Regions from separate parts of the Streptomyces sp. NPDC029956 genome, predicted to be linked through region 4. Evidence: riboswitches for the same ligand, from Rfam matches in the RefSeq annotation. Region 4 holds a riboswitch; each other region holds the start of a gene.
What was found. Region 4 has a riboswitch for cyclic di-AMP ahead of ACZ4XX_RS30925 (C40 family peptidase). Riboswitches for the same ligand answer to the same signal wherever they lie in the genome.
Positions count from the first base shown of each region.

Region 1 (7,622 bases), on a different contig from region 4:
CGAGGGGACGGCCACCGACTGATACCCGGCCGCGCGCGTGGAGGCCGGGTGCGCGCTGTCCCGTCTCCACGCGCGCGTGGCCAAGCGTCCCGTCTCCACGCGCGCGTGCCCAGGCTGTCCTGCCTCCACGCGCGTGGCCGGGCCTCCCCGGGGCGTACGCCAGTCGGCCCCGTGGGAGTCGCCGCCCCGGGCGGCGGCGGCCACCCTGGGGAGGGCGCGGTACGGGCCGCGGCCGGGTACGGACCGGGCAGGAGAGCACAGGTGGGGCACCCCCCAGGAGTGATCGGCGGGCGGCCGGGCGGCGCGAGCCGCCGCCCGTACGGGGGCGCCCGGAGCTTCATCCGGGCGCTGCCGCCGCTGATCATCGTGGGCGGTGTCGTCTTCGACGTCCTGACGCCTGCCAAGTACAGCGCGGCGCCGATGTTCTCCGCCGCCCCGCTGATCACGGCACCGCTCTTCTCCACCCTCACGACGCTGCTCACCGGGATCGCGGCCGTCCTCGCCTCCGCCGGGCTGCACGTCTACAACGGCACCGCGACCGAGATCCCCTCGCTCACCGAGTTCCTCACCGTGCTCACGGTCTTCGCGCTCGCCATGCTCATCAACCGGGTCGTCCTCCGCAGCGGCGAGCGGCTCGCCTCGGCGCGGGTCATCGCGGAGACCGCGCAGAAGGCGGTGCTGCCGACGCCCGCCGAGCGGATCGGCGGGCTGCAGTGCGCGGCGCGGTACGAGGCGGCGCAGGCGGACGCGTTCATCGGCGGCGACCTGTTCGCCGTCCAGGACACCCCCTACGGGGTACGGCTCGTGGTCGGCGACGTCCGCGGCAAGGGCCTGGACGCGGTCGAGGCCGTCGCCGTCGTCATCGGGGCGTTCCGGGAGGCGGCCGAGCAGGAGCGGACCCTGGAGGGCGTGGCGCAGCGGCTCGAACGCGCTCTCGCCCGGGAGGGCACCCGCCGGCACGGGCTCGACGCCTTCGAGGGGTTCACCACGGCCGTCCTCGCCGAGATCCCGCGCGGTGACGGGGGCGGCACCTTCGACGGTTTCGTACGGGTCGTCAACCGCGGGCACCCGCCTCCGCTGCTGCTGTACGCGGACGGGCGCCTGGACATGCTGGAGCCGGGCGAGCCGGCGCTGCCGCTGGGCATGGGCGATCTGGCGTCGTGGCCGGACCGGGCCGAGGCGCGGCCGTACCCGCCGGGCACGACGCTGCTCTTCTACACCGACGGTCTGTCGGAGGCACGGGACGCCGAGGGCGTCTTCTACGACCCGGGTGAACGGCTCGCCGGGCGGATCTTCCCCGGGCCCGAGGAGCTGCTCGACGCGCTCGTGGACGACGTACGGCTGCACACCGGCGGCGGGTCGACCGACGACATGGCGCTGCTCGCGGTGAGCCGTCCGGCGACGGGGCAGCCGGAGCGGCGCCGGACGATGCCGGTGGTGCCGCCGAGCGGCTCCGGTTCGCCGCGGGGCGGGTCCGGTCACCGGCCGTAGTCGCGGGGTGCCACTGCGATAACAATTGACATAACGTCAGATCGCACGGGTTTCGGCGTCCCTTACTGAAGGGGGGTCAACTCGGACCATTCCCCCTCAATTCAATGAATGATCAAGGGGAACGGCTTGGAATCGGCACCCCGTGTCTATTAACGTTCGATAACGCAGTGCGGTCGTCCCAGCCGTCGCAAGAGACGGCACCGTGCGCACGCGCCGAATCCTGAAAAGGAACCGGGGAACCACTACTTGGGGTGAATCGGGCCCTTCGCACCTGTGCGACGTGCCCGTAGGAGACCTTCCTGCTCCGAACCCGTCAGCTAACCCGGTAGGCGAGAAGGAAGGAAAGGAGCGCGCCTTCGTGGCGTCCAACACTCCCGCACCCGAAGCCCCCTTCGATGCCTTCGGTGGTGGTGCGGGTCCTGCCGCCCCGGACACCGAGTGGAACCCCACCGAGGGATCCCTCCGCTCCGGCGGCCGCCACCGCGTCGTCAAGCAGCGCTCCAACTTCGCCCGTTCCTCCACCGTCCTCGGCGTCGGTGTGATCGCGGCCGTCGGTGCGGGTGGCCTCGCCACCGCGCAGGAGAAGCCCCCGGTGGCCATCTCCCTCCCGGACCTGCCCGACCTCAACCTGCCGGACGCCCACGACCTCCCCGGTGTCGGCGACCTCCTCCCCGAAGAGGCCCAGGAGACGGTCAGCGCGGCCCGCGCCAACCCGAACCCGCTCACCGTCGCCACGTACGCCACCGTCGACGACGAGCAGGGCACGAAGGCCCCGCAGATGCAGCAGGCCGGCCTGGTCACCCAGGACGGCCCGGCCACGAAGGCCGCGCCCGGCGCCGGTGACGCGGGCGAGGCCCTGCGCGCCCGCATCCTCCAGCAGGCCGAGCAGCAGCAGGCCTCCGCCGACGCCGCCGACAAGGCCGCGGCGGAGAAGGCGGCGGCCGAGAAGGCCGCAGCGGAGGCCGTGGCCAAGGCCGACGCGGCGGAGAAGGCGGCCGCCGAGGCGAAGGCCAAGGCCGAGGCGGAGGCCAAGGCCAAGGCGGAAGCCGAGGCGAAGGCGAAGGCCGAGGCCGCGGCCGAGGCCGAGCGCCTCGCCAAGCTGGCCGCCAGCTACACGCTGCCGCTCTCCTCGTACAGCCTCAGCGCCACCTACATGCAGTCCGGCTCGATGTGGTCCTCCGGCTACCACACCGGCCTCGACTTCGCCGCCCCCACCGGCACCCCGCTCAAGGCGGTCCACGGCGGCACCGTCAAGTCGGCCGGCTGGTCCGGCTCGTACGGCTACCGCGTCGTCCTGGAGCTCTCGGACGGCACCGAGATCTGGTACGCCCACATGTCCTCCATGACCGTCTCCGCCGGCCAGACCGTGGGCACCGGCGAGACGATCGGCCGCGTCGGCGCCACCGGCAACGTCACGGGCGCCCACCTCCACATGGAGGTGCACACGCCCGGCGGATCCGGCCTCGACCCGGCGGAATGGCTGCGCTCCAAGGGCCTGAGCCTCTGACCCGCCCGGGTCGCCACGAGGGCGACCCGGTCCGTCCGCGCGGGCGCGCCGGCCCCGGCCGCCGTGTGCGCCCTACCGCGCGGGCGCCGCGGCCCCGGCCTCCGCGATCCAGGCGTCCAGCTGCTCCCGGGTGGTGCCGGGGTCGGCGACCAGCGCACCCAGGTCGTCGCCCTCGACGACGGTGGTCGCCAGGGCCGGGCACCTGCGGCAGCCGTCCACACCGACCTGGACCCACCACTTGCAGTGGGGGCGCAGATGACACCGCGGCACGCTCCGCTGCTCGTCCGCCGGCGTCGCGGCCACCCGCTCCACCAGACCGCAGTCATTGCCCCTGCGGTGCAGACAGTTGCTGACGCAGTGCGAAGCGAAGCGCAGGACCCGGGTCGGCTCGACGTCCTTCGGGACGACCGGCAGCACGTCGCGGGCCGGCACGGGGTCGGCGAGGTACACGACCTCGCCGTCCTGCCCCGACCGCACCCCCAGGACCACCGACTCCGGTGCGTCGGCCTTGCCGCTCGGGCACCATGTCCTGCTCTCCCCGGAACGGTCCGCGGTGTTCATCTCCACCTCCTCGTCCGTCGCGTGGGACCGCTACACGATCTGGCCGGCGCAGGCCGGGGTGCAGGCCGCTGCCGTGCGCTCCTGCTCGACCGCCTTGGCCAGGTGCGCCTCCAGCTGGGCCGAGGTGATCTGTCCGGGCCTGGGCGAGGACTGCGCGGACGCGGCACCCGCTCCGCCGAGGACGAGCGCGGCGGCCGCGAGCGCGGCGGCGGTTCCCCCGACAGCGGGGCGACTCGTGTACTTCATGCTGCAACCTCCTGGATGGGTACGAAAGGTGTACCGGCACGCTAGGAGGCCCCGGCGACCGCCACCGGCAGTTCGCGGCGGCTGTTGGGGGGCGTTCGCGCCCGCGGCTAGCTGCGGTACGGGTTGAAGCCGTCGTAGTCCAGGTACTGCGGCGGCGCCCACACCTGGCCCGTCGCCCGCGCCGCGTACGTGAGCGCGGGGGAGGCCACCGCCCGGCGCTGCCACAGGTGGTGCAGCAACTCCTGCTCCCGGACCGGGAAGTCGGGCCCGGCCGTGCCGCGCCGGGCCCGGTCCCGCAGGAACGCCAGGGTCGTCGCGAAGGACTCGTACTCGCCGACGGCCCGCGCGGCCGGCGGCCCGTACGTGCGGGCGGCGAAGGCGCGGGCCAGCTGGCGGGCGCGCATCGAGGAGAGCGCGAGCGGCTCGGCGGGGGAGAGCCACCCGGCCGCCGCGTACGCCGGGAGCTCGCCGGATATCGTGCGCAGCTCGCGCTGCCGGCTCCAGACCGCGAGCCAGGTCAGCAGACCGAAGGCCGGGACCATGAGCGCCCCGTACACCGCGTAGAAGGTCAGGGGGCCGCCGAAGGTCGCGGAGCCGTTCCAGGCGGCGTGCAGGCCCATGGCGAGCAGCAGCCCGGCGAGCGGCAGCAGGACCCGGCGCAGGCGCCTGCCGCGCGGCGCGAGGGCGGCGAAGCCGAAGCCGATGCCGGTGAGCACGGTGAAGAGCGGATGCGCGAACGGTGACATGACGACCCGGACGAAGAAGGTCGCGGCGGTCACCGAGCCGAGGCCGGTGGAGCCGAACTCCTGGTCCTCGCCGAAGGCGTTGCCGAGATAGAGGATGTTCTCGGTGAAGGCGAAGCCGGTCGCGGTGAACCCGGCGATCACGACCCCGTCGACGAGCCCGCCGAAGTGCTTCCTGCGGAAGAGGAAGAGCAGCAGGATCGCGGCGGCCTTCGCGGACTCCTCCACCACGGGCGCGACGACGGTCGCCCCGAGGGTGTCCGCCGATGCGGGATCGGCGGTGGCCGTCGCGATCCAGCGGACCGCGAAGGAGTTCGCCAGGATCGCGACGAGCGCGGCGGCGAAGGCGCCCCAGGCGAACGCGAAGAGCAGGTTCTTCCAGGGACCCGGCTCGACCCGGTCGAGCCAGCGGAACGCCGCCATCAGCAGCGGTACGGGAAGCACGGCGAGGCCCAGGCCGACGAGGAAGCCCTCGGTGCCCGTCTGCTCGCGGACCAGCCCGAGGATGAACAGCGCGCAGATCGCGAGCACGGTGACGAGGGCGACGCCCCGGACCAGCCGGCTGCGCCAGAAGTCCCGGCGGGGCCGGTAGCGCCACTGGGACCGGTCGGCGGCCGCCGGGAAGGCCGGCTCCTCGGTGTCCCGGTGGGGGACGGGAGCGGCACCGGCTTCGGTGGGGACGGGGAAGGACACGTGAGCGACCCTAACGACCCCCACCGACACCCGGAAAAGGGTTAAGCCCGTCGCGATTCCCCCGGGGTCACTTCCGCCGGAAGAGGAGATCGTTCACGACGTGGCCCTTGTCGAGCCCCTGCCCCTCGAAGCGGGTGAGCGGCCGGAACTCGGGCCGGGGCGAGAAACCGCCGTCGGCCTGGGTGTTCTCGAAGTCGGGGTGCGCGGAGAGCACCTCCAGCATCTGCTCGGCGTACGACTCCCAGTCGGTGGCGCAGTGCAGCACGCCGCCGGGCTTGAGCCGGGTCGCGAGGAGGCTGAGGAACTCGGGCTGGATGAGGCGCCGCTTGTGGTGGCGGGCCTTCGGCCAGGGGTCCGGGAAGTAGACGCGGCAGCCGTCGAGGGAGTCCTTGTCGAGCATTTCGCGGAGCAGGATGATCGCGTCGCCGTTGGCGACCCGGACGTTGGTCAGGTCGTTCCGGTCGGCGAGGCCGAGGAGATTGCCCTGGCCGGGGGTGTGGACGTCGACGGCGAGGATGCCGGTGCCGGGGTCGGCGGCGGCCATCTGCGCGGTCGCCTCGCCCATGCCGAAGCCGATCTCGAGGACGACGGGGAGCCCGTCGAACATCTCGCCGAGGTCGATGACCCGCTTGCCGTCGATGTCGAGACCCCAGTCCGGCCACCGCTTCAGCAGGGCCTCGGCCTGACCGGCGGTGACGCGACTGCGTCGCGGCTGGAAGCTGCGGATCCGCCGCTCGTGATGAGACCCGGCGGGATCGGGCAGGGGGCCCTCACCGGGCGCGAACCGCTGGCTGCCCCGCTGCGAGACGGGCCGGACGGACTCGGCGGGGTCGGCGACGGGACGCGCGATGTTCTCTGGCTGCTCAGACACAATGACCCGATTCTACGGCGAACCCCGCCGCCCACACGGCGGTGGGCTACAGCCGCGCCAGCGCTCTCCCCGCCACCTCGCGGCCGATCGGCAGCGACGCCGTCGCCGCGGGCGACGGTGCGTTCAGCACGTGGACCGTCCTCGGCGCCTCCCGGATCAGGAAGTCGTCGACCAGCGTCCCGTCGCGCAGCACCGCCTGCGCCCGGACCCCCGCGTCCGCCCGCCGCAGGTCCGACTCCGACACCACCGGCAGCAGCCGCCGCACCGCCTCCGTGAACGCCCGCTTGGACACCGACCGCCGTAGCTCACCCGCTCCGTACCGCCAGTGCGCCCGGGCGATCGCCCACGAGCCGGGCCACGCGAGCGTGCCGGCCAGCTCGCGAGGGCGGACGACGGACCAGCCGTACCCCTCCCGGGCGAGCGCCGGGACCGCGTTCGGCCCGATGTGGACGCCGCCGTCGATCCCCCGCGTCAGATGCACCCCGAGGAAGGGGAAGGCCGGGTCCGGCACCGGATAGACGAGACCCCGCACGAGCGAGGGGTCCCGGAGCTCGTAGTACTCCCCCCGGAAGGGCACGATCCGCATGCCCGGGTCGTCGCCGGCGAGCCGGGCGATCCGGTCGCAGTGCAGCCCCGCGCAGTTGACCAGGACCCGTGCCCGCACCACGCGGCCGTCGGCCGTCCGCACGGCGACCCCCCAGGGTCGCCGGTCGATGACGGTGACCTCCGCGCCGTACAGGATCCGGGCCCGGGAGGACTCGGCGAGCCGCCGGGACACCGCCCCGTAGTCGCAGATGCCGGTCGTGCCGACGTGGATCGCGGCCAGGCCCCGCACCCGGGGCTCGTACTCGCTGATCTGGGCGGGGCCGAGCTCGCGCACCGGGATGCCGTTCTCCCGGCCGCGCTGCACGAGCGCGTGCAGCCGCGGCAGCTCCTCGCGCGAGGTGGCGACGACGAGCTTGCCCGTCACCTCGTACGGAATGCCCCACTCCGCGCAGAACTTGACCATTTCGGCCGCGCCCTCGACCGCGAACCGGGCCTTGAGCGAGCCGGGCCGGTAGTAGATCCCGCTGTGGATCACCCCGCTGTTGCGCCCGGTCTGGTGGCTCGCGAGCGCGTGCTCCTTCTCCAGGACCGTGACCCGCGTGCCGGGAGCGGCGCGCGTCAGGGCGTACGCCGTCGACAGACCGACGATCCCGCCGCCGATCACCAGCACGTCACAGTCAAACACCAGCGCCACCTCCCACCCCCGATAGTGCACTGGCCCACTGACAATCCCGTGAAACCTCGCGCGACGGCACGAGACGCAGGTCACCCCGACGCAGGGCATGCCGACGCGGGCCACGCCCCTCGCGTCGGGGGCGACGAGCGGCGCCCCCGCCCCTCACGCCGGTGCGACGAGCAGCGGCCTGGCACGCTCCCGGAGTTCCATGACCCGGGGCTCGTCACCGTACGGTTCGAGCCGGTGCAGCAGATCCCGTACGTACTCCGTCGTCCGCGCCGACGAGAT
Region 1 is NZ_JBVHZJ010000019.1:105,022-112,643, forward strand. It holds gene ACZ4XX_RS17930 (MFS transporter) at 1-22, shown strand, start outside; gene ACZ4XX_RS17935 (PP2C family protein-serine/threonine phosphatase) at 262-1,491, shown strand; cyclic di-AMP (ydaO/yuaA leader) riboswitch at 1,693-1,838, shown strand; gene ACZ4XX_RS17940 (M23 family metallopeptidase) at 1,850-2,998, shown strand; gene ACZ4XX_RS17945 (hypothetical protein) at 3,071-3,559, opposite strand; gene ACZ4XX_RS17950 (hypothetical protein) at 3,590-3,805, opposite strand; gene ACZ4XX_RS17955 (PrsW family intramembrane metalloprotease) at 3,913-5,241, opposite strand; gene trmB (tRNA (guanosine(46)-N7)-methyltransferase TrmB) at 5,309-6,112, opposite strand; gene lhgO (L-2-hydroxyglutarate oxidase) at 6,159-7,343, opposite strand; gene ACZ4XX_RS17970 (MFS transporter) at 7,497-7,622, opposite strand, start outside.
Region 1: another riboswitch for cyclic di-AMP. It lies ahead of ACZ4XX_RS17940 (M23 family metallopeptidase); the one in region 4 lies ahead of ACZ4XX_RS30925 (C40 family peptidase).

Region 2 (7,622 bases), on a different contig from region 4:
TGCGCTCGTTGACGTAGGTGACGCGGCCGAGGCGGTCGATCGCCAGGATCGCCCGGGGGAGCCGGTCGGTGGCGTCGGAGCCGATCAGACCGGTCCCGAGGTCGACGAGGGTGCAGGTGAGCCGCAGACCGGTCCTGACGCCGCCGATGCCGAGTCGTGGCGCCGCCTCCCCTCCTGTGCCCGGAAGGGTGCCGGCGCCCGTGCCTGTGCCTATGACGGTGCCTGCGGCCGTACCCGCGCTGGGCGTCGTGGCCGGCGAGGCCTTGTGCGCCCGCGTGGAGACCTCCAGCAGGTGCAGACCGCCGTCCGGACCCTTCAGGCGGATCCGGCGCACCACCGGCCGCCCGTCCGGCCCCGTCGCCTGCCGGGCCGCCGCCCACAACGCGTACCCGTCCTCCGGCTCCAGGAGCGCGGTCAGGACGTCGATCGGGCACGGCGAGGGCACGTCCGCGCCGAGGATCGCCAGGAGCCCGGGATCGAGCGTGACCATGCCGGTGTCGAGGTCCCACTCGAAGGAACCGAAGCGGACCGGGGGCGCGCCCGAGGTGGAGAGCTGGACGCACACCGGGTCGCCCGGCCATTCGAGTGTCGTCCCCCGGCGGGCCAGCTCGGCGAGGGTCTCGCCGAGGTGCAGCGCGCCCCGCGTCATCCGGTTCCGGTCGCGGGTGTCCACCGGGACCCCGGGGGTCGGCGCCCGCAGCGCCACGAGGACCCCGAAGCGTTCGCGACCTGCGACGACGGGCGCGTACAGCGAGGCGAAGGGGAACGGCAGGCTGGCCACGAGCTGCGGAAACCGTCGCATCGCCTCCTCGACGTCATGGAGGTGGACGGACTGTCCGGAGCGATGGACCTCGGCGACCGGGAACGGCCGGTTCGTGTGCATGCGAAACCACGGGCGGAACAGAGGACCCGGCAGCCCCACCAGGGCCGCCATCCGCAACAGTCCGGGTGTTCCGGATCGCAGGTACACCCCGCCCGCGTAACCGCCCACCTCGTCGACCGCCCGCAGAGCCGCCTCGGCGAGCGTCCAGGTCAGAGCGCCCGAAACCGGCCCGTCGGCAGCTCCATTCCCGGACGGACGCCCGGTGCTGCCCGCCGGGCCGGGGCCGGTCGTGCCGTGCGAGGTCACACAGCCAGGATGCGCCTCACCGGAAAGCCACCGCATCCCGGACCCGTTCCCCTCACGCGCCCGAACAGGAGTGGTGTTGACCGCACGCGTCCGTACCGTCACACTCGGTCGTCGACCGGCGCCGCAGGGCGCTACACCACCTCATGACCAGGGGGCAGGATGACGGGCCGGGTTCTTCCGTACGAGGTGCAGGGCGAGGGCCCGAGGCGGGCCCTCCTGCTCCACAACTGGTTCGGCGACCGCACCAGCTTCGCTCCGCTGCGAGCCCATCTGAACGATTCCTCCGGCTCCTACGCCTTCGTCGACTGCCGTGGCTACGGCGAGGCGCTCGACCACGCGGGCGCGTACACGATGGAGGAGGTCGCGGCCGACGCGTTCGCGGTCGCGGACGACCTCGGCTGGGACTCCTTCTCCGTCGTCGGGCACTCCATGGGAGGCAAGGCCGCGCAGCTGATGCTCCTCGACGCCCCCGACCGCGTCCGTTCGATCATCGGGATCTCACCCGTCTCGGCGGCCGGGTTCCCCATGGACGGGGACACCTGGGAGCTCTTCGCCGGCGCCGCCGAGGAGGCGGGCAACCGGCGCGCGATCATCGACACCACCACGGGCGGGCGCTACGACGACGCCTGGCTGAGCACCCTCGTCGAGCGGTCCCTCCGGCGTTCCTCGCCGACGGCCTTCCGCGCCTATCTGGACTCCTGGTCGCGCACGGACTTCCACGAGCGCGTCCGCGACAACCCGGCCCCCGTACTGCTCGTCGTCGGCGCCCACGACCCGGCGCTCGGCGCCGAGGCGATGGAGGCGACCTGGCTGCGCTGGTACCCCAACGCGCGTCTGGAGGTCCTCAAGGACGCGGGCCACTACGCGCCCGAGGAGACCCCGCAGGCGCTCGCCGAGGCCATCGAGGCCTTCCTCGCCGCCTGACGCGACCTCGGGACCTTCCGTGGTGCCACCGGGGACTTCGGTCCCGGGTGGCACCCCGGGCCGCCGGGCACCCGGCCCATGAAGGGTGGGTGAGCGCACCGGCCGGAGGAGCGGAGGGGCGGGAGACGGCGGAGCAAGGCGAGCGGGAGCGGGGCGGGGTCGTGCGGGGCGGCGACGAGGGACGTCGCGGCGAGAACCCTCACGGTCAGGTTCAGGGTGAGGGTCAGGGCACGGACGGAGGCCGGGGTCCGGCTGCGGACCGGGCTCCGGGCGAAGGGCGTCAGGAAGGCCGGGGCCGAGACGGGGACCGGTCCCGCTCCCGCTCCCGGTCCCGGTCCCGGTCCCGGAACCGGGACAGGGACAGGGGAGCGTGCTGGTCGGTGTCGACGGCTCCGAGTCCGCGCTGGGGGCCGTGGCGGATTCGCGGGCCTGCTGCTCGGCTCGGTCAGCCAGGCGCTGCTCCACCATGCCGACTGCCCGGTCGCGGTGGTGCGAGGAGAGACCGTGGAACGGTCCGGCTGACGTCGCGGTCGGCGCCGGCGGTCCCCGGACGGTCCGCCGTCGCCGGTTCGGCGCCCCTTCGGAAGGTCATCCGAACGTCGACGGAGGCGACGACTTTCGAGGACAGCGGTGCGGCCCCTCGACACCGGATCATCGTGCTCACGACCTCATGGGGCGGGTCCACCACCGGCCCGCCCACGACCAGCAGGAGCACGTTCGATGGGCCTCGCGCAGACGCAGCACCGCTTTCTCGTCCGGCAGAAGGTGACGCCCATGGCCAACCGCTACCTCGTGCACACGGCGGGAGCGGACGGCGAGGAGGGCGAACTCGTCGCCTTCGCCCACCAGAAGAGGCTGGCGTTCAAGGAGCACGTCACCTTCTACACCGACGAGTCCCGGCGCCAGGTCCTCTTCAGCTTCAAGGCTCGCCAGGTGATCGACCTCGGCGCGACCTACGACGTGCACGGAGCGTCCGGCACCCGGCTGGGCGGCTTCCGCAAGAACTTCGGCGCCTCCCTGCTCCGCAGCACCTGGCATCTGAGCAGCGAGGGCGCCGAGGGGGAGACGACCGGGCAGGAGCGGAGCGAGGGCCTCGCGCTGCTGCGGCGTGCCTGGGAGTTCCTGCCCTTCACCGACCTGCTTCCCTTCGTCGTGCCGTACCACTTCGACTTCACCGAGTCGGGCCGTGCGGTGATGTCCGTCGAGAAGCTCTTCGGTCTCCGCGACCGGTACGTGCTCGACATAGCGGACCCCGAGCTCGACCGGCGGCTCGCGATAGCCCAGGCCGTGGCCCTCGACGCCCTCCAGTCCCGCTGACGCCCCGCTCACCCACCCGTCGGGGAAGGGGCGTCTTACCCTGGAGGGACGGGCGGGGGACGGGGCTCGGTGCTCCTCCCCGAGCCCGGAGCCGTGCAGGCGGAAGGACGGGCGGGCCATGTTCTTCAGTGATCGCACCGACGCCGGTCGGCAGCTGGCCGCCCGGCTCGGCCATCTCAAGGGCCATGAGGTCGTGGTGCTCGGTCTGCCGCGTGGTGGGGTGCCGGTGGCGGCCGAGGTGGCCGATGCCCTCGACGCACCGCTCGACATCTGTCTGGTACGGAAGCTGGGGGTGCCCCAGCAGCCGGAGCTGGCGATGGGCGCACTCGGCGAGGGCGGCGTCCGGGTGGTGAACGAGCGGGTGCTCCACGAGGCCGGGGTCGGAGCGCGTGATCTGGCCGCGGTCGAGGAGCGCGAGCACGCCGAGCTCGATCAGCGGACCCGCCGCTATCGGGGCAGCAGGCCGTCCGTGCCCCTGGAGGGCCGAACGGTCCTGGTCGTGGACGACGGTCTCGCCACAGGCGCCACGGCGCTGGCGGCCTGCCGCGTGGTACGGGCGAGGGGCGCCGCCCGGATCATCCTCGCGGTGCCGGTGGCGCCCCGCGGCTGGACGGCCCGGCTCGGCGGCGAGGCCGACGAGACGGTGAGCGTGCACGCGCCGGAGCTGTTCTACGCGATCGGACAGTTCTACCGGGACTTCACACAGACCTCGGACGCGGAGGTCCTCGCCTGTCTGGACCGGATCCGCGCCGCGCACGGACCGGTCGTCCAGGACGCGGACGTACGGATCCCCGTCGCCGACGGTGTCACGCTGGCCGGACGGCTCGCGGTGCCCGAGGGCGCCACCGGCATCGTCCTGTTCGCGCACGGCAGCGGGAGCAGCCGACACAGCCCCCGCAACCGGGCGGTGGCGGGGGCGCTGAACCGTGCGGGACTCGGAACGCTGCTGTTCGACCTGCTCACCGAGGTCGAGGCGGTCGACCGGGCGCATGTCTTCGACACCCCGCTGCTGGCCGGCAGGCTCGCCCGCGCCACGGAGTGGCTCGCCGGGCGACCGGAGAGCGAAGGTCTTCCGCTGGGCTACTTCGGGGCCAGTACGGGAGCGGCCGCCGCGTTGTGGGCGGCGGGCGACCTCGCGTCCTCCGTGGCCGCCGTCGTCTCACGCGGTGGTCGGCCCGACCTCGCGGCCGACCATCTGGCGCGGGTCGAGGCCCCGACGCTGCTCGTGGTCGGAGGCCGGGACGCGCTGGTCCTGGACCTCAACAGGCGGGCCGAGTCCCTGCTGCGCTGCGAGAGCCGGCTGGAGGTCGTGGAGGGCGCCACGCACCTCTTCGAGGAGCCTGGCGCCCTGGAGGAGGTGGCGGAGCTCGCCACCTCCTGGTTCACCGGGCACTTCCGGGATCAGTAGGCGCCGTTGACGTTGTCGATGGAGCCGTAGCGGTCGGCCGCGTAGTTGCAGGCGGCGGTGATGTTGGCGATCGGGTCGAACAGGTCCATCGACGTGCCGGGCACGTGATAGGCCAGGAAGGTCGGCTCGATGACCTGGAGCAGACCCTTGGAGGGGGTGCCGGCCACGGCGTTGGAGTCCCAGAGGTTGATGGCCTGGGGGTTGCCGGAGGACTCCCGCATGATGTTGCGGTGGATCCCCTCGTACGAGCCGGGGATGCCGCGCTGGGCCATGATGTCCAGCGACTCGCGGATCCATCCGTCGAGGTTGTTCGCGTACGGGGTGGCGGCGACGGGCGCGGCCTTGACCGGTGCGGCGGCAGCCGCGGGAGCGGCGGCCGAGGCGCCCGTGCCGGCGGCGGCGGCCGGGGCGGCGCTCCGGCGCTCGGAGCGGTTCGCCCGTTCGGTCGTGACGGCCTTCTCCGCCTGTGTGGGAGCGGCCTTCACGGAATCCCGACGAAGCGTCAGTTCAAGGCCCGGGTGAATGAGTGACGGGTTGTCACCCACGGCGCTCTTGTTGGCGCGGTAAAGGTTCTTCCAGCCGCCCTGAATTCCCTTCTTCTGGGCGATCAGGGAAAGCGAGTCGCCACTGACGACCTTATAGGTGCGCGCCGCGGCAGGAGCGGCGGGAGCCTTGGTGGCGGCCTTCACCGCTGCCGGAGCGGCGGCGGCGGTGATGGCCTTGGCGGCGCTGTGCGGGGCTCCGGAAACGGGCGCGGCGCCGGCCACGGCCGGGGCGATCAACGGCAGGGCGAGTGCGGCTCCGCCCGTGCCGACGAGCGCGAGTCCACGGGAGACGGGGCGGCGGGGGCGGCGGTGCTTACCGTGAGCAGGCATGACGGGATTCCTCTCCGGCGCCTTCGGGGTGAGCTGTCGGGTTCGGACTGGAGATGTCCGGCCGCGCGCACGCGGCTTCACCCCGAGCCGTTCCGGAATCCGGGTCGGCGTATTCGTGGGTCCCCCGCTCCTGCCGTCGGGTGAAAGGGAGGTATTTCGAGCGGTGGCAGGATTCGGCGATCCGCTCGAATGGAGGTGACCGTAGGCCAGTAATGCGATGGAGAACAAGAGGATCTGTGTCCAGGGGGCGGTGAAAGGATCACCGAATTCATGGAATTCAAGATCGAAGGTGTCTCCGCCGCATCGAACTTCCTTGGCCCGTACGGCCTGCGCGGAAACTGATCACCGGGGAGTCCCCGGAAAAGTGAGTCGCATCACCAGGTGTGTGATGTCCGAATGGGGGCGGTAATTCTCTTTATGGTGGAGTGGGCGATAAGAACCCGTTCGGCGGTGCGGGCACTCAAGGGCATAAGTAGCAAAACCGACATTCCTCGTGAACGATGGAGTACCCCGACCGAGGAGCCGCCCGGATGTCGCCCTCCGCCTCCCTGCTCAACCCCGAGACCCTCGACCGTGAGGCCGCCGCCCTCTACGAGAGCGCCACCTGGCAGCGGATCGTCACGGACTGGGCCGAGCCACCGGTGCCCGCACCCGCCGTGGAGAGCTGGCGCGACCTGCTCTCCGTGCCGGTGGAGCGGCTCGTGGCCGACGCGCTCGACGCGCTGCCCCCGCCCCTTCCCGCCGAGCGCCGGCTCCCCGGCCGGATCGGAGCCGCTCTGCCCGACCGGCTGCACGCCTGGCGCCGTATCGGCAGGCCCGAGCTGCGGCCCTCGGTCCACCTCGGCTACGCGCGTCTCGTGCTGACGGAATGGGGCTGGCAGAACGCCCCGTACAAGCTGCGCGACGTGCGCGGGGCCCGGTGTGTCTGCGGTGCGCTCCTCGCCGCGCACCGCCTCGGCCACGGCAGCACGACGACGATGAACGAGGCGGCCGCCTGGATCATGGCCGAGCTCCGCTCGCGGGGGTGGCACGAGCTGATCGGGCCGTGGAACCGCGCCCCGGGCCGTACGGCCGAGGAGGCGGTGGCCCTCGTCGACGCCGCGATCCACCGCGCGGCGCACGCCGGACGCTGACGGGCCGCCCGCCGGTGCGGCTGGTGCGGGACGACGGTGAGGCACCCGCCGCCCCGCACCGGGAGGGCGGGTTCAGCCGGTGATGCTGGGCGCCCCGGTCTCGATGTGACCGGTGTACCGGCGCGACCAGGTCCCGTCGATGTCGGCCAGGATCGTGAAGTCGTACCAGCCGTCCTGGTAGGCGACCGCGTTGAAGAAGTCCTCCCGCGTCGAGCCGGCGGGGACCGTGTAGGTCCAGGGGCCGTCCGTGCGGTAGGCGTTCGAACGGATCGTGAACGTCACCGGTCCGGCCGAGGTGTTGCTCAGCTTGAACCACAGGGCGGTCCGGCCCGTCCCCGCCTCGGTCGCGAACCGGGAGGTCACCTCGACGGACTTGCCGGCCTTGGAGGCGTCCCCGATGAACCGGCGCAGGAAGCGGTTGGGGCCCATCATCGAGATGTCGTACTTGCCGGACCCCGACCCCAGGCCGATGTTGAAGTAGTCGGTGGCCGTGCCGCCCGGGTCGACGGTGTACTGCCAGGCGGCCGTGTCGCGGTGCTGGTGCGGGTGGATCGAGAAGTGGGCCGCCCGCCTGGCCTCGGCGCCCTGGTTCGTCATCGAGAACCAGGCGAGGATCTTGCCCGCGGCCCCGAACTCGAAGCGGTCGAGGTTTCCGTTCACCTGGTACGGCAGCGCGCGGGCCGGCCGGGTGCCGGACTCCTGGGCGGGCTGCGCGTTGTTCTGCGGCGCCGGGTTCGGCAGCGGGCCGCAGGTCGCCTGACCGATGACCTTCGCCGTCGAGGGGAGGCCTGCCGGCACGCCGTACACCGGGTGGGCGAAGTCGAAGACGCCGGTCA
Region 2 is NZ_JBVHZJ010000012.1:169,967-177,588, forward strand. It holds gene ACZ4XX_RS12770 (SpoIIE family protein phosphatase) at 1-1,129, opposite strand, end outside; gene ACZ4XX_RS12775 (alpha/beta fold hydrolase) at 1,289-2,053, shown strand; partial or broken gene ACZ4XX_RS12780 (universal stress protein) at 2,450-2,575, shown strand; gene ACZ4XX_RS12785 (LURP-one-related family protein) at 2,774-3,370, shown strand; gene ACZ4XX_RS12790 (phosphoribosyltransferase family protein) at 3,489-4,778, shown strand; gene ACZ4XX_RS12795 (LysM peptidoglycan-binding domain-containing protein) at 4,772-5,653, opposite strand; cyclic di-AMP (ydaO/yuaA leader) riboswitch at 5,659-5,842, opposite strand; gene ACZ4XX_RS12800 (DUF6197 family protein) at 6,184-6,786, shown strand; gene ACZ4XX_RS12805 (phosphocholine-specific phospholipase C) at 6,859-7,622, opposite strand, start outside.
Region 2: another riboswitch for cyclic di-AMP. It lies ahead of ACZ4XX_RS12795 (LysM peptidoglycan-binding domain-containing protein); the one in region 4 lies ahead of ACZ4XX_RS30925 (C40 family peptidase).

Region 3 (7,622 bases), on a different contig from region 4:
GCGGTCCGATCCGGGCCGAAGGTCGGCGCGAGCACGCGGCATCACGTGAGAGACTGGTCTAGACAACCCGCTTGAGACTTGAAGGGCAACACCATGGCTGAGCGCCGCGTCAACGTCGGCTGGGCCGAGGGCCTGCACGCCCGCCCCGCGTCCATCTTCGTCCGTGCCGCCACGGCTTCCGGCGTTCCGGTGACGATCGCCAAGTCCGACGGCACCCCGGTGAACGCCGCCTCCATGCTCGCGGTGCTCGGCCTGGGCGCGCAGGGCGGCGAGGAGATCGTCCTCGCTTCGGAGGCCGACGGCGCCGAGGCCGCTCTGGACCGTCTGGCGAAGCTGGTCGCCGAGGGCCTGGACGAGCTTCCCGAGACCGTCTGATCCGGGTCGACCCCCACTGCACGACGAAAGGCCGTGACCGCCGGAATTCCGGCGGTCACGGCCTTTCGCTTTTCCATCGCCCCGCTTTTCGGGCAGCACGAGGCGACGGCGCCGAATTCCTATTCCATGTATACGATGCGCGCGTTAATTCCGGGAACTCGCCGTGTTGACTGCATGTTGCGAAACCCTCACACGGCTGCGGTCCGGCCTCTTGAGGCGGTGCAGCGACTGGGAGCGCTCCGCGTGCAGCGCGGTCAGCGTCCGCGCCCGCTCGGCGTCACCGCGCGCCACGGCGTCCACGATCGCGCCGTGCTCGGCCCAGGCGTCCACCGGCCGCTCGGGCTGCTCGACCGTGTACATCCAGGCGATCTTGTGCCGCAGCTGGGTCAGCAGCGCCGTCAGGGCCGGGCTGCCGGAGGCCTGCGCGAGCGTCTCGTGGAACCAGCCGCCGAGTGAGCGCAGATCTTCGCCCTGTCCGCGCCTGGCCCGCTCCTGACCCAGCCTGACCAGGCCGCGCAGCACCTTGAGATGGGCCTCCGTGCGCCGCTGGGCGGCACGGGCCGCCCCCAGCGGTTCGAGCAGCGCCCGCATGTCCAGCAGATCGGCGGCCTCCTGCTCGGTGGGCTCGGCGACATGCGCCCCGGCGTGGCGGCGGGAGACGACGAAGCCCTCGGACTCCAGGGTGCGCAGGGCCTCTCGGACCGGGACACGGGAGACCCCGTACCGGCGGGCCAGCTGGTCCTCGGTCAGCCGGCTGCCCCGCTCGAAGACGCCGGAGACGATGTCGTCCCGGATCGCCGTGCATACCGAGTGCGCGGGAATGCGCATGTCCGACCTCCGCCTTGGTCTGCGCGAGTCAATTCCGACGGCGCCTGTTCTGCGCCCGATCTGCGACTCTATTGCAGCGCGCCGGAATTTCCGATGCCCCGGTGGAATATCGATGTCCCGCGACCGACGAAAAGCCCCGGCTCTGTACGAGCCGGGGCTTTTGCGATGCGAGGGGGCGGCGAACCGCCGGCCCTGCGCGACGGGCGTCCTGGATCAGACGTCGACGCCGCGGGCGCGCAGGTACGAGACCGGGTTGATGTCGGAGCCGTACTCGGACGTCGTCCGCGCCTCGAAGTGGAGGTGCGGGCCGGTCGAGTTCCCGGTCGAACCCGAGATGCCTATCCGCTCACCCGGCTCGACGCTCTGGCCGACGTAGACCCCGATGGAGGAGAGGTGACCGTACTGGGTGTACGTGCCGTCGTTCATCCGGATGACGATGTTGTTGCCGTACGCGCCGCCCCAGCCGGCCTCGACGACGGTGCCCGAGCCGACGGAGACGACGTTGCTGCCGTAGGAGGCGTGGAAGTCGATGCCGGAGTGGCTGCCGGAGGACCAGAGCGAGCCGCCGGTCTGGTAGCCGGTGGACACGTACGTGCCCTCGACGGGCAGCTGGAAGGAGGCCAGGCGGCGGCGCTCGGCCTCGCGGGCCGCACGCTGCTCGGCCTGGCGGATCTCCTTGGCACGGGCCTCGGCCTTGCGCTTCGCCTCGGCCTTGGCCTTCGCCTTGGCGGCGACCTCGAAGGCCTCCTGCTCCTGGGCGGCGGCCTGGGCGTCGATCCGCTCGGCGAGGTCGTCCTCGGTGATCACCTTGGTGAGACCGGTGTCCTCGGGCGAGCGGTGGTCCGTGTCGGCGGCGAGCGCCGGGGAAGCGAGGGTTCCGATGACGCCTGTGGTGGCGAGCGTCGCCGCGCCGGCGATGCCCACGCCGCGGCGCGCCATCCGGCTCGGAGCACGATGCTTCCCGGTGGCACGGGTGAACGCCATGTAGGGGCTGATCCTTTCCTTCCCTCTCGCCTACCGGGTTAGCTGACGGGTTCGGAGCAGGAAGGTCTCCTACGAGCCCCTCCGTACGAGACGAAGGCGCCCGATTCACCCCAGGGACTACGTGTGGGTCCCCGGCTCCCCAGGCTCGCGCCTGACGGGGACTCGGCGATGTCTGTCCGATGCCGCGGATGCGGCACGTGCAACTGACGAACAGACGCACTGACGCTATGCGGATCGTCTTTCAATCACCAACCGGACACGCATTTTGTAAGACATGCCACAGGCCATAGGGCCACTCTTGATCTCAATACGGACAAAGGGGAGGACCCCGACGAACTATGCCGTCGGGGCCCTCCCTTGCCGTGTCGGCGGCGTGAATCAGCCGGTCACGACGGTCACTTCACCGATCCCGAGCGCGCGCACCGGATCCGCGATCTGCGCCGCGTCGCCGACGAGCACCGTGACGAGCCGGTCCACCGGGAAGGCGCTGACCACGGCCGCCGTCGCCTCGACCGTGCCGGTCTCGGCCAGCCGGGCGTACAACTGGGCCTGGTAGTCGTCCGGCAGGTGCTGCTCGACCTGGTCGGAGAGCGTCCCGGCGACGGAGGCGGCGGTCTCGTACTTGAGCGGCGCGACCCCCACCAGGTTCTGCACGGCCGTCTCCCGCTCGGCGTCGGTGAGGCCCTCCGCGGCCAGCGTCCGCAGCACCTTCCACAGGTCGTCAAGAGCCGGGCCGGTGTTGGGCGTGTCGATGGAACCGCTGATCGCGAGCATCGAGGCGCCGTTCCCCCGGCCGTCCGAGCGGAGCACCTGCCCGAAGGCACGCACGCCGTACGTGTAGCCCTTCTCCTCGCGCAGGACCCGGTCGAGCCGCGAGGTGAGGGTGCCGCCCAGGCAGTACGTGCCCAGGACCTGGGCCGGCCAGACGCTGTCGTGGCGGTCGGGTCCGACCCGGCCGATCAGCAACTGGGTCTGGACGGCGCCGGGCCGGTCCACGATGACGACCCGTCCGGTGTCGTCGGCGGTGATCGGCGGCATCGGGAGCGGCTCGGCCGGCTCGCCGGTCCAGGCGCCCAGGGTCTCGGCGAGGACCTTGTCCAGATCGACACCCGTGAGGTCGCCGACGACCACGGCGGTGGCCGTGGCGGGCCGGACGTGCGCCTCGTAGAAGGCGCGGACCGCGGCGGCGTCGATCGCCTCGACGGTCTCCTCGGTGCCCTGGCGCGGCCGGGACATCCGGGCCTCGGCCGGGAACAGCTCCTTGGAGAGCTGCTTGGCGGCGCGGCGGGACGGGTTGGCCGTCTCGTGCGGGATCTCGTCGAGGCGGTTGCGCACCAGGCGCTCGACCTCGGTCTCGAGGAACGCCGGCGCGATCAGTGCCTCGGAGACGAGACCGAGCGCCTTGGGCAGCCGGGAGACGGGAACCTCCAGGGAGACCCGTACGCCCGGGTGGTCGGCGTGCGCGTCGAGCGTCGCGCCGCAGCGCTCCAGCTCGGCCGCGAACTCCTCGGCGCTCTGCTGGTCCGTGCCCTCGAAGAGCGCGCGGGCCATGATGGTGGCGACACCGTCGAGACCGGCGGGCTCGGCGTCCAGCGGGGCCGGCAGGAAGATCTCCACGGCCACGACCTGCTGGCCGGGACGGTGACTGGTGAGCAGCGTCAGGCCGTTGTCCAGGGTGCCTCGGTCCGGGGCCGGGAAGGCCCAGGGCCGGGCGACGCCGGGCGTCGGCTGCGGGTGGAAGTCCATGCTCGTCAAAGACGCGGCGGCGTCGGTCACTGGTCCGCTCCCTCTTCCTCGTCGTCGCCGTTGTCACTCTGTTCGGTCGCCAGCGGCTCGTAGACCAGCACCGCGCGGTTGTCGGGGCGCAGCGTGGCCGCGGCCACGGCCTGCACCTCGTCGGCGGTGACCGCCAGGACGCGGTCCACGGCGGTCAGCGCGAGCTGCGGGTCGCCGAACAGCACGGCGTACCGGCACAGTTCGTCGGCGCGGCCCGCGACGGTGCCGAGCCGGTCGAGCCACTCGCGCTCCAACTGGGCCTGCGCGCGCTCCATCTCCTCGGGCGTGGGGCCCTCGGCGGCGAACCGGGCGAGCTCCTCGTCGACGGCCGCCTCGATCTGCGGGACCTCGACACCGCCGGAGGTCTTGACGTCCAGCCAGCCGAGCGAGGGCGCGCCGGCGAGCCGCAGCATGCCGAAGCCGGCGGCGACGGCCGTACGGTCGCGGCGGACCAGGCGGTTGTGGAGGCGGGAGGACTCGCCGCCGCCGAGGACCGTCAGGGCCAGGTCGGCGGCGTCGCAGGCGCGCGTGCCGTCGTGCGGCAGCCGGTAGGCCGCCATCAGCGCGCGGGCCGGGACCTCCTCCTCGACCACCTCGCGCAGCTGCTCGCCGATGACCTCGGGCAGGTCGCCGGAGCGCGGTGCGGGCTTGCCGTCGTGGCCGGGGATGGAGCCGAAGTACTTCTCGACCCAGGCGAGGGTCTCCTCCGGGTCGATGTCGCCGACGACCGAGAGCACGGCGTTGTTCGGGGCGTAGTACGTGCGGAAGAAGTTCCGCGCGTCCTCCAGGGTGGCCGCGTCCAGGTCGGCCATCGACCCGATCGGCGTGTGGTGGTACGGGTGCCCCTCCGGGTAGGCCAGGGCGGTCAGCTTCTCGAAGGCCGTGCCGTACGGCACGTTGTCGTAGCGCTGGCGGCGCTCGTTCTTGACGACGTCCCGCTGGTTCTCCATGGACTCGTCGTCCAGGGCGGCGAGCAGCGAGCCCATGCGGTCGGCCTCCAGCCAGAGCGCGAGCTCCAGCTGGTGCGTGGGCATGGTCTCGAAGTAGTTGGTGCGCTCGAAGCTCGTCGTGCCGTTGAGGGAGCCGCCGGCGCCCTGCACGAGCTCGAAGTGCCCGTTCCCGTGGACCTGCTTCGAGCCCTGGAACATCAGGTGCTCGAAGAGGTGGGCGAGGCCCGTGCGGCCCGGGACCTCGTGCCGCGAGCCGACGTCGTACCAGAGGCAGACCGCGGCGACCGGGGTCAGGTGGTCCTCCGAGAGCACCACACGCAGGCCGTTCGCCAACCGGTGCTCGGTCGCTGTCAGGCCGCCGGAGCCGGCCTCGGCCGTGGCCGTGTGACCCATGGGCATGTACGTCCCTTCGATCGCGATGTGAAAAAGTCCTGCCACTGTATGCAAGCGCGCCGACACCTGGCGAAGTTCCCGCCCCCTGGAGATGTCCCTCTTCCGGGTCGCGGTCGGCGCTGTCGGTGGCACGGTCCACAATGGTCCGCGTCAGATCAACCTTGTTGGTGAAGGAGCCGCAGCCGCGATGGCCCGCCGCAGCACGAAGACACCGCCGCCGGACGACGCGTTCGAGGAGCGAATCCTCGACATCGACGTTGTCGACGAGATGCAGGGCTCCTTCCTCGAGTACGCGTACTCGGTGATCTACTCGCGTGCCCTCCCGGACGCCCGTGACGGCATGAAGCCCGTCCAGCGCCGCATCGTCTACCAGATGGGCGAGATGGGGCTCCGGCCCGACCGGGGCTTCGTCAAGTGCGCCCGTGTCGTCGGCGAGGTGATGGGCAAGCTCCACCCGCACGGCGACGCGTCGATCTACGACGCCATGGTCCGCATGGCGCAGCCCTTCTCCATGCGGCTCCCCCTGGTCGACGGCCACGGCAACTTCGGTTCCCTGGGCAACGACGACCCGCCGGCCGCCATGCGGTACACCGAGTCCCGGATGGCCCCGGCCGCCCTGATGATGACCGAGTCCATCGACGAGGACACGGTCGACTTCTCGCCGAACTACGACGGCCAGGAGCAGGAGCCGGTGGCGCTGCCCGCCGCCTACCCGAACCTGCTGGTCAACGGCGCGTCGGGCATCGCGGTCGGCATGGCGACCAACATGCCCCCGCACAACCTCGGCGAGGTCGTCGCGGCCGCCCGCCATCTGATCCGTCACCCGGGCGCCGACCTCGAGACGCTGATGCGCTTCGTGCCCGGCCCCGACCTGCCGACCGGCGGCCGGATCGTCGGCCTCTCCGGCATCAAGGACGCGTACGAGTCGGGCCGCGGCTCGTTCAAGATCCGTGCCACGACGAGCGTGGAGACGGTGACGGCGCGCCGCAAGGGCATCGTCGTGACCGAGCTGCCGTTCACGGTCGGCCCCGAGAAGGTCATCTCCAAGATCAAGGACCTGGTCGGTTCCAAGAAGCTCCAGGGCATCGCGGACGTCAAGGACCTGACCGACCGCAACCACGGCCTGCGCCTGGTCATCGAGATCAAGAACGGCTTCGTGCCCGAGGCCGTCCTCGAGCAGCTCTACAAGCTGACGCCGATGGAGGAGTCCTTCGGCATCAACAACGTGGCCCTGGTCGACGGCCAGCCGCTGACGCTCGGCCTCAAGGAGCTCCTGGAGGTCTACCTCGACCACCGCTTCGAGGTCGTCCGGCGCCGCTCCGAGTTCCGCCGCACCAAGAAGCGCGACCGGCTCCACCTGGTGGAGGGCCTGCTCGTCGCCCTGCTCGACATCGACGAGGTCATCGCGCTGATCCGGGAGAGCGAGAACTCGGCGCAGGCCAAGGAGCGCCTGATCGAGCGCTTCTCGCTCAGCGAGATCCAGACGCAGTACATCCTGGACACCCCGCTGCGCCGCCTCACCAGGTTCGACCGGATCGAGCTGGAGACCGAGCAGGACCGGCTCAACGGCGAGATCGACGAGCTGACCGGGATCCTCGACTCCGACGCGGAGCTGCGCAAGCTGGTCTCGGCGGAACTGGCCGCGGTCGCGAAGAAGTTCGCCACGGACCGGCGCACGGTCCTGCTCGAGTCGGCGGGCGCGCCCGTCGCGGCCGTCTCCCTCGAGGTCGCGGACGACCCGTGCCGGGTGCTGCTCTCCTCGACCGGACTGCTCGCCCGTACGGCGACGGCGGAGCTGCCCCCGGTCGACCCGGACGCCACCCGCGTCAAGCACGACGCGATCCTGTCGTCGGTGGCCGCCACCCAGCGCGGTGACATCGGCGCGGTGACCTCGGCCGGCCGGCTGCTCCGGATCGCGGTGATCGACCTGCCGCAGCTCCCGGACACGGCGTCCGCTCCGAACCTGGCGGGCGGCGCGCCGCTCTCCGAGTTCCTGTCCCTGGAGGCGGACGAGACCGTGGTCTGCCTGACCACCCTCGACGAGGCGTCCCCGGGGCTCGCCCTCGGCACGCTCCAGGGCGTGGTGAAGCGCGTGGTCCCGGACTATCCGGCGAACAAGGACGAGCTGGAGGTCATCACCCTCAAGGAGGGCGACCGGATCGTCGGCGCGACCGAGCTGCGGACGGGCGAGGAGGACCTGGTCTTCATCACCTCCGACGCCCAGCTCCTGCGCTACCCGGCCGCGCAGGTACGGCCCCAGGGCCGGCCGGCCGGCGGCATGGCGGGCGTCAAGCTCGCGGACGGCGCCGACGTGCT
Region 3 is NZ_JBVHZJ010000029.1:18,820-26,441, forward strand. It holds gene ACZ4XX_RS22755 (HPr family phosphocarrier protein) at 94-375, shown strand; gene ACZ4XX_RS22760 (GntR family transcriptional regulator) at 520-1,203, opposite strand; gene ACZ4XX_RS22765 (M23 family metallopeptidase) at 1,417-2,187, opposite strand; cyclic di-AMP (ydaO/yuaA leader) riboswitch at 2,200-2,365, opposite strand; gene ACZ4XX_RS22770 (M16 family metallopeptidase) at 2,566-3,933, opposite strand; gene ACZ4XX_RS22775 (M16 family metallopeptidase) at 3,960-5,312, opposite strand; gene ACZ4XX_RS22780 (DNA gyrase/topoisomerase IV subunit A) at 5,494-7,622, shown strand, end outside.
Region 3: another riboswitch for cyclic di-AMP. It lies ahead of ACZ4XX_RS22765 (M23 family metallopeptidase); the one in region 4 lies ahead of ACZ4XX_RS30925 (C40 family peptidase).

Region 4 (7,622 bases):
GACGAGACGTCGGCCAACGACGTCATCGCCCAGTTCCTGTACCTGGACCACGCGGGACCCGACCAGGACATCGCGCTCTACATCAACTCCCCCGGCGGCTCGATCAGCTCCATGACCGCGATCTACGACACGATGCGCTCGCTCCACTGCGACGTGGAGACCACCTGCCTGGGCCAGGCCGTCTCCACCGCCGCCGTACTGCTCGCCGCCGGCACCCCGGGCAAGCGCATGATGCTGCCGGGCGCCAGGGTCACGCTGCGGCAGCCCGCCATGGACGAGCCGCTCCAGGGCCAGCCGAGCGACCTCGACATCCACGCCCGCGAACTGCTCCGCCTCCGCGCGCTGATGGCGGGGATGCTCACCGAGCACACGGGGCAGGACGGGGAGCGCGTCGACGCCGACCTCGACCGCCTCACGGTCCTGGACGCGTCGGCGGCGGTCGCGTACGGCCTGGTGGACCACGTGATCACGAGCCGGCGCGCGGGCGTCGGCGGCACGGCGGGATGAGCCGGCCGTGGTTCCCGAGCTGCCGCCGCTGCCCGCCCTGACCCGGGCCGAGAGTGAACTCGTCGACGCCTACCTGGAGGTGGTCGACCTGCTGGGGAAGATCAATCCATCCAGGGGCACGCATACCTATGGCGCACTGCGCGCGGCACAGGCCCTGGTGGGACGGGCGGAGGCGCTGCTCCAGGCCCTGACGCTCATGCATATGCGGGGCGAGAACGAGGTGCACGCGGACACGTTGGCGCGTGCGCTCCGGGTGTTGGACGGGGAGCGCCGGGCCGACCGTGTCACCGTCCCGCGCACTCGCGCGAGTTGACATTTCCGCGTGTCGTGACGACCTCCGGACGGCCGACACCCACCGCAGAATCGCTCCCCCGTTCGGCGTAGTCGACGAGTCGACATATGTGCCGGGTGAGTTGCACAACAGGTGTACACATTTGGCGGAATAGGGCGTTCCGTCGCTGGTGCGAGGCTCGTTGGCCAAACCTCCGAAGATCACAAAGGCTGTCTGTCCACCCGTATGGATCAGTCGTGAGGAGCCTCACATATCGCCGTTTCAGCTCGGATTTCGACCTGTCTGTGGGTCAAGATCCCTGTCGACGACAAGCCCCCGCCACCGCGGCGGGGCGGTCCGGGCGGACGCCGAGTCCTGCCGCTGTCCCGGACGTCTGGTCGACAGGATTGGATCGGCAGGAGTGGAGGACCCGATTTTTACGGGGCGTACGCGCTGTTTCGGCAGCGGGGCCGCCCCTTGGGGTGAAGCCGCGTCAGCGGCCGGGCATCTTCGCCAGCCCGAACCCGACAGGTCATCCTTCGCAGGCGGCTGACGAAGGGTTGCGCATGACTGCGCAGATGCACGTCCCGTCCCTGCTGTCCCGGGCCGGAGCCGTCTCGGCTCTCACCCTCGCCGCCGTAGGCGGCACGCTGCTCGCACCCGGTGCGGCAACGGAGGCCCAGGCAGCCACCACGCACGCGAACAAGGCACTGAGCGTCGCCGAGTCCAAGAAGGGAGCTCCGTACCGGTACGGGAGCACCGGACCCTCCAGGTTCGACTGCTCCGGTCTGACGCTCTACGCGTACAAGAAGGCGGGCAAGTCGCTGCCCCGCACCGCGCAGCAGCAGTACAACAAGACCCGGCACATCGCCGCCTCCACCAGGCAGAAGGGGGACCTGGTCTTCTTCCACTCCGGCGGGAGGGTCTACCACGTGGGCATCTACGCCGGCAGCGGCAAGATCTGGCACTCGCCCAAGACGGGGTCCTGGGTGAAGCTCGACAAGATCTGGTCGTCGAAGGTCTACTACGGCCGCGTCCGCTGATCAGGCGGCGGTAGCGGTTCGTCCGTGAGGGGTGCGGTGGCGCCGCCGTACCCCTGACCGACATGACAGCGGCTAACAGGCGGCCACCGGGGCCACGGCCCACGGAAGAGTGATCCAGACCGTCTTGCCGCCGTCATCGGTCGGCGTGACCGACAGACGGCCGCCGGCCTCGGCGGCGAGGACGCGGATGATGACCATGCCGCGGCCGTTGTCCTGCTGGACCGCCGCCGGGAGGCGGCGCGGCCGGCGCGGATGGCTGTCGGTGACGCCGATGTGGAGCCGCTCCTCGCGCTCCAGGCGGACGTCCACCGTGAAGGTGGGCGACTGGCCGAGGGTGTGCAGGACGGCGTTGGTGGCCAGTTCGGAGACGATCAGCCGGATCGAGTCCGCGATCTCGGCGGCATCGTCCAGTCCCCACTCCATGAGGACGTCCGCGACGTACCGCCGGGCCGTGGGGACCGAGGCGGGCTCGCTCGGCAGAGTGACGGATGCTTCCTGGTGATCTGCCATGGCGACGCTGTCCCTTTCCCACCGGGGCCACCGCCCCGGATTGCGCTTCGCGTCAGAGTGCCACCGATCCCACCGCGCCGCGCGGCGTTCCACCAAGATATGTCCCCATCTGTCGCCCGAAGCGGTGAACTCTGCTCACCGGGAACGCTCTTGGCCCTACCCTGCGTCGGGCGCCGTCCGCAGGATCGTCCCCACCGCGCGCCCGATCTCCGCGTCGGTCAGATCGGCGCGGGCCGTGAGCCGCAGCCGCGAGATCCCGTCGGGGACCGACGGCGGCCGGAAGCAGCCGACCGCCAGGCCCTGTTCGCGGCAGTCCGCCGCCCAGCGCAGGGCGGCCTCCGGCGAGGGCGCGCGCACCGAGACGACGGCCGCGTCGGGCCGGGCCGCCGTGAGACCGGCGTCGGTGAGCTGCCGGTGCAGCGTGGTCGCGACGGTACGGGCCCGCTCCGCGAGGCCCGGTTCGGCCCTGACCAGACGCAGGCTCGCGAGGGCGCCGCCCGCGGCGGCCGGGGCGAGACCTGTGTCGAAGATGAAGGTGCGGGCCGCGTTCACCAGGTGCTCGATCACCCGGGCCGGGCCGAGGACGGCACCGCCCTGGCTGCCGAGGGACTTGGAGAGGGTCAGGGTGGCGATGACGTCCTCGTCGCCCGCGAGTCCGGCCTCGTGCAGGGCGCCCCGGCCGCCTTCGCCGAGGACGCCGAAGCCGTGGGCGTCGTCCACCACGAGTCCGGCGCCGTGTGCCCGGCAGGCTTCCGCGAGCTCCGGCAGCGGGGCCTTGTCGCCGTCGACGGAGAAGACGGAGTCGCTGACGACCAGGGCCCGCCGGCCGGGGTGCGCGCCGAGGGTCTTGCGCACGGCCTCCGGTTCGGTGTGCGGCACGACGGCCGTCTCGGCGCGGGCCAGGCGGCAGCCGTCCACGATCGAGGCGTGGTTCGAGGCGTCGGAGACGATCAGGGAGTCCCGGCCGCCGAGCGCGGTGAGCGCCGCCAGGTTGGCGGTGTAGCCGGAGGAGAAGACGAGCGCCGCCTCGAATCCGCAGAACTCGGCGAGCTCGCGCTCGAGCCGGGTGTGCAGCCGGGTGGTGCCGGTGACGAGCCGCGAGCCGGTGGAGCCGGCGCCCCACCGCCGCGCCGCGTCGGCCGCCGCCTCGGTGACCTCCGGGCGGCGGGTGAGGCCCAGGTAGTCGTTGCTCGCCAGGTCGAGCAGGTCCGACTCGGCCGCCCGTGGCCGCAGCGTACGGACGAGACCGGCGTCCGCCCGGCGGCGCGCCTCGGCGTCGGTCCAGTCGAACGCGGTACGGCGGGGGCCCGCGGCCCGTGCGTCGTCGGCCTGTGGCATTCGGCGATCCTTTTGTAGGCAGCGCACAGACCCTAACCGGATGATGCCGAGGTGGGGATGTGGTCATCCACACACCTCTATCGGGGGCGTTTGTTCAGATCCTCCTTGGCCCGGGGGTGGGCGGTAGGCGAGGATCAGCGCTTATGGACCTGCTGAACACGCTGGTGGAGAAGGGGCTGCGGCGCGAGCTGCCGACCCGTGAAGAAGCGCTCGCCGTCCTGGCGACCTCCGACGACGAACTGCTCGATGTGGTGGCGGCGGCCGGCAAGGTGCGCCGACAGTGGTTCGGGCGGCGGGTGAAGCTCAACTACCTGGTGAACCTGAAGTCGGGCCTGTGCCCCGAGGACTGCTCGTACTGCTCGCAGCGACTCGGCTCCAAGGCCGAGATCCTCAAGTACACCTGGCTGAAGCCGGACGAGGCCTCCCAGGCCGCCGCCGCGGGTGTCGCGGGCGGGGCCAAGCGGGTCTGTCTGGTCGCGAGCGGCCGCGGTCCGACGGACCGCGACGTCGAGCGGGTCGGCAGGACCATCGAGGCCATCAAGGAGCAGAACGAGGGCGTCGAGGTGTGCGCCTGTCTGGGCCTGCTCTCGGACGGCCAGGCGGAGCGGCTGAAGGACGCCGGCGCCGACGCGTACAACCACAACCTGAACACGTCCGAGGCGACGTACGCCGGAATCACCAAGACCCACACGTACGCCGACCGGGTGGACACCGTGCAGAAGGCGCACGCCGCCGGTCTGTCGGCCTGCTCGGGTCTGATCGCGGGCATGGGCGAGACCGACGAGGACCTCGTCGACGTCGTGTACGCGCTGCGCGAGCTCGACTCCGACTCGGTGCCGGTCAACTTCCTCATCCCCTTCGAGGGGACGCCGCTCGCCAAGGAGTGGAACCTCACCCCGCAGCGCTGCCTGCGGATCCTGGCGATGGTGCGGTTCGTCTGCCCCGACGTCGAGGTGCGGATCGCGGGCGGCCGTGAGGTGCACCTGCGCTCGATGCAGCCGCTGGCGCTGAACATCGCGAACTCGATCTTCCTCGGCGACTACCTGACGAGCGAGGGCCAGGCCGGCCAGGCCGACCTGGACATGATCGCGGACGCGGGCTTCGAGGTGGAGGGCGCGGGCACGACGACGCTTCCGAAGCACCGCGCGGACGCGCTCGCCGCGGCGGGCGGCGGCTGCGGTTCCCAGGCGTCGGCGGGCTGCGGCTCGCACGACGCGGCGGAGGGCGCGGGCTGCGGCTCGCACGCCGAGGCCGGTGGCGGCTGCGGTCCCTGCGGCGGTCACGCGCAGGCGGCCCCCGCGACCGAGTCGGCCTCCGAGGCCGCGAGCGAGGTGCCGGGGGCGCGTCCCGACCTCGTGGCGGTGCGCCGCCGCGGTGCCGGGACGGAGCTCGCCCCGAATGCGTAACGACGAACTGCTCGCCCTGGACCGGGCCCACGTCTGGCATCCGTACGGCCCCATGCCGGGACGAACGGAGCCGCTGGTCGTCGAGTCCGCGTCGGGTGTCCGGCTCCGGCTTGCGGAACCGGTGCACGGACAGGACGAGTTGATCGACGGCATGTCCTCCTGGTGGTCGGCGCTCCACGGCTACAACCACCCGGTGCTCAACGAGGCTGCGCACGGCCAGCTGGACCGGATGAGCCACGTCATGTTCGGCGGGCTGACCCACGAGCCGGCCGTGCGGCTCGCCACCCGTCTGGTCGAGATCACCCCGGAACCCCTCCAGCACGTCTTCCTCAGCGACTCCGGCTCGGTCTCCGTCGAGGTCGCGGCCAAGATGTGCCTGCAGTACTGGCGCTCGGTGGGCCGACCCGGCAAGCAGCTCCTGATGACCTGGCGCGGCGGCTACCACGGGGACACCTGGCAGCCGATGTCGCTGTGCGACCCCGAGGGCGGGATGCACGAGCTGTGGTCGGGCGTGCTCCAGCGCCAGGTCTTCGTCGACGCGCCGCCGGTGACGTACGAGGAGTCGTACGCCGACATGCTGCGGGAGCAGATCGCGCTCCACGCGCACGAGGTCGCCGCGGTGATCGTGGAGCCGGTGGTGCAGAACGCGGGCGGGATGCGGTTCCACCCGCCCGCGTACCTGCGCGTCCTCCGCGAGGCGTGCGACGAGCACGGGGTTCTCCTGATCTTCGACGAGATCGCGACCGGCTTCGGCCGTACGGGCACGCTGTTCGGCGCCGACCAGGCCGGCGTCTCGCCCGATGTGATGTGTGTGGGCAAGGCGCTGACGGGCGGATACCTGTCGATGGCGGCCACGCTCTGCACGACGGAGATCGCCGAGGGCATCTCGCGCGGAGAGGTTCCCGTCCTGGCGCACGGGCCGACCTTCATGGGCAATCCGCTGGCCTCTGCGGTGGCCTGCGCGTCGATCGACCTGCTGATGTCCCAGGACTGGGCACTGGAGGTCAAGCGCATCGAGACGGGACTCCGCGAGGGGCTCGCCCCCGCCGCGGACCTCCCCGGTGTGCGCGAGGTGCGGGTGCTCGGCGCCATCGGCGTCGTCCAGCTCGACCACGACGTCGACATGGCCGCGGCCACCGAGGCGGCGGTCCGGGCGGGCGTGTGGCTGCGTCCGTTCCGCGACCTGATCTACACGATGCCGCCGTACGTGACGGGTGACGAGGACCTGGCCCGCATCTGCGCCGCCGTGCGCGCGGCGGCGGCCGCGGGCTGACCGGGAGAACGGGAAGAACAACAGTGGGAATCATCGTCGTCAGCGGTACGGGCACGGAGATCGGCAAGACCGTCGTCACCGCCGCCGTCGCCGCGATCGCCACCGCCGCCGGCCGCACGGTCGCCGTCCTCAAGCCGGCGCAGACCGGCGTGGGGCCGGACGAGCGCGGTGACGCGGACGAGGTCGTCCGGCTCTCGGGCGCCGTGGGCTCCGCCGAGCTGGGCCGGTTCCCGGAGCCGCTGGCCCCGGGGACGGCGGCCCGGCGGGCCGGGCTCGCCCCGGTCGGGCCCGCGGAGGTCGCCGAGGCCGCGCGGAAGCTGGCCGCCGAGCACGACCTGGTGCTCGTGGAGGGGGCGGGCGGGCTGCTCGTCCGCTTCGACGAGGAGGGCGGCACGCTCGCGGACGCGGCGGCGCTGCTCGGCGCACCCGTTCTCGTGGTCGTCCCCGCCGGACTGGGGACGCTCAACTCCGCGGCCCTGACGGCGGAGGCGCTGCGGGCGCGCGGGATCGAGCAGCTGGGTGTGGTGATCGGCAGCTGGCCGGACGCGCCTGACCTGGCGATGCGCTGCAACCTCGCGGATCTGCCGCGAGAGGCGGGCACGCCGCTCCTCGGGGCCGTACCGGAGGGGTCGGGGTCGCTCGGCCCGGCGGAGTTCCGGGCGGCGGCGGGCGGCTGGCTGGGGCCGGCGCTCGGCGGCTCGTGGGACGCGGAGGCGTTCCACGAGCGGTTCGCGGAGCCGTACGCGGGAGCCTCGTAGCGCGGGAGCCCCGTGAAGTCAGGACGCGGCAGCTCGTTTCGAGGGACGCGCGTGCCTCCACTCCGTAGGCTGGAGGCATGCGCGCTCACGTTCAGGAGATCGTCTTCGACTGCGCCGATCCGGCCGCTCTGGTCCGGTTCTGGGCAGGGCTCCTCGGCGGTGTTCCGGTCGACCGGAGCGGCGACTGGTCGTACGTGGACCCGCCGGACTTCGTCCGGCTCGCCTTCCAGCGGGTGCCGGAGGGCAAGGCCGTGAAGAACCGCGTCCATCTCGACCTGGAGGTCGAGGACCCGGCCCTGGCCGCCGACGAGGCGGTGCCCGCGGGCGGGTCCCGGGTCGGCGGTCTCGTCTCGGACGAGCAGGGCTCCTTCCAGGTCATGCGGGACCCGGAGGGCAACGAGTTCTGCTTCGTGACGGGCTGAGGAGGCTCCGATGACACCGCCGAACGCTCCGTCCCACACCCCACCCGGCGTCCACCATCCGCTGTTCGCGCGTTTCTACGCCCGGTTCAGCGTG
Region 4 is NZ_JBVHZJ010000051.1:12,335-19,956, forward strand. It holds gene ACZ4XX_RS30915 (ClpP family protease) at 1-507, shown strand, start outside; gene ACZ4XX_RS30920 (hypothetical protein) at 515-820, shown strand; cyclic di-AMP (ydaO/yuaA leader) riboswitch at 1,211-1,341, shown strand; gene ACZ4XX_RS30925 (C40 family peptidase) at 1,345-1,821, shown strand; gene ACZ4XX_RS30930 (ATP-binding protein) at 1,894-2,331, opposite strand; gene ACZ4XX_RS30935 (8-amino-7-oxononanoate synthase) at 2,488-3,669, opposite strand; gene bioB (biotin synthase BioB) at 3,813-5,075, shown strand; gene ACZ4XX_RS30945 (adenosylmethionine--8-amino-7-oxononanoate transaminase) at 5,068-6,348, shown strand; gene bioD (dethiobiotin synthase) at 6,372-7,106, shown strand; gene ACZ4XX_RS30955 (VOC family protein) at 7,184-7,528, shown strand; gene ACZ4XX_RS30960 (class I SAM-dependent methyltransferase) at 7,539-7,622, shown strand, end outside.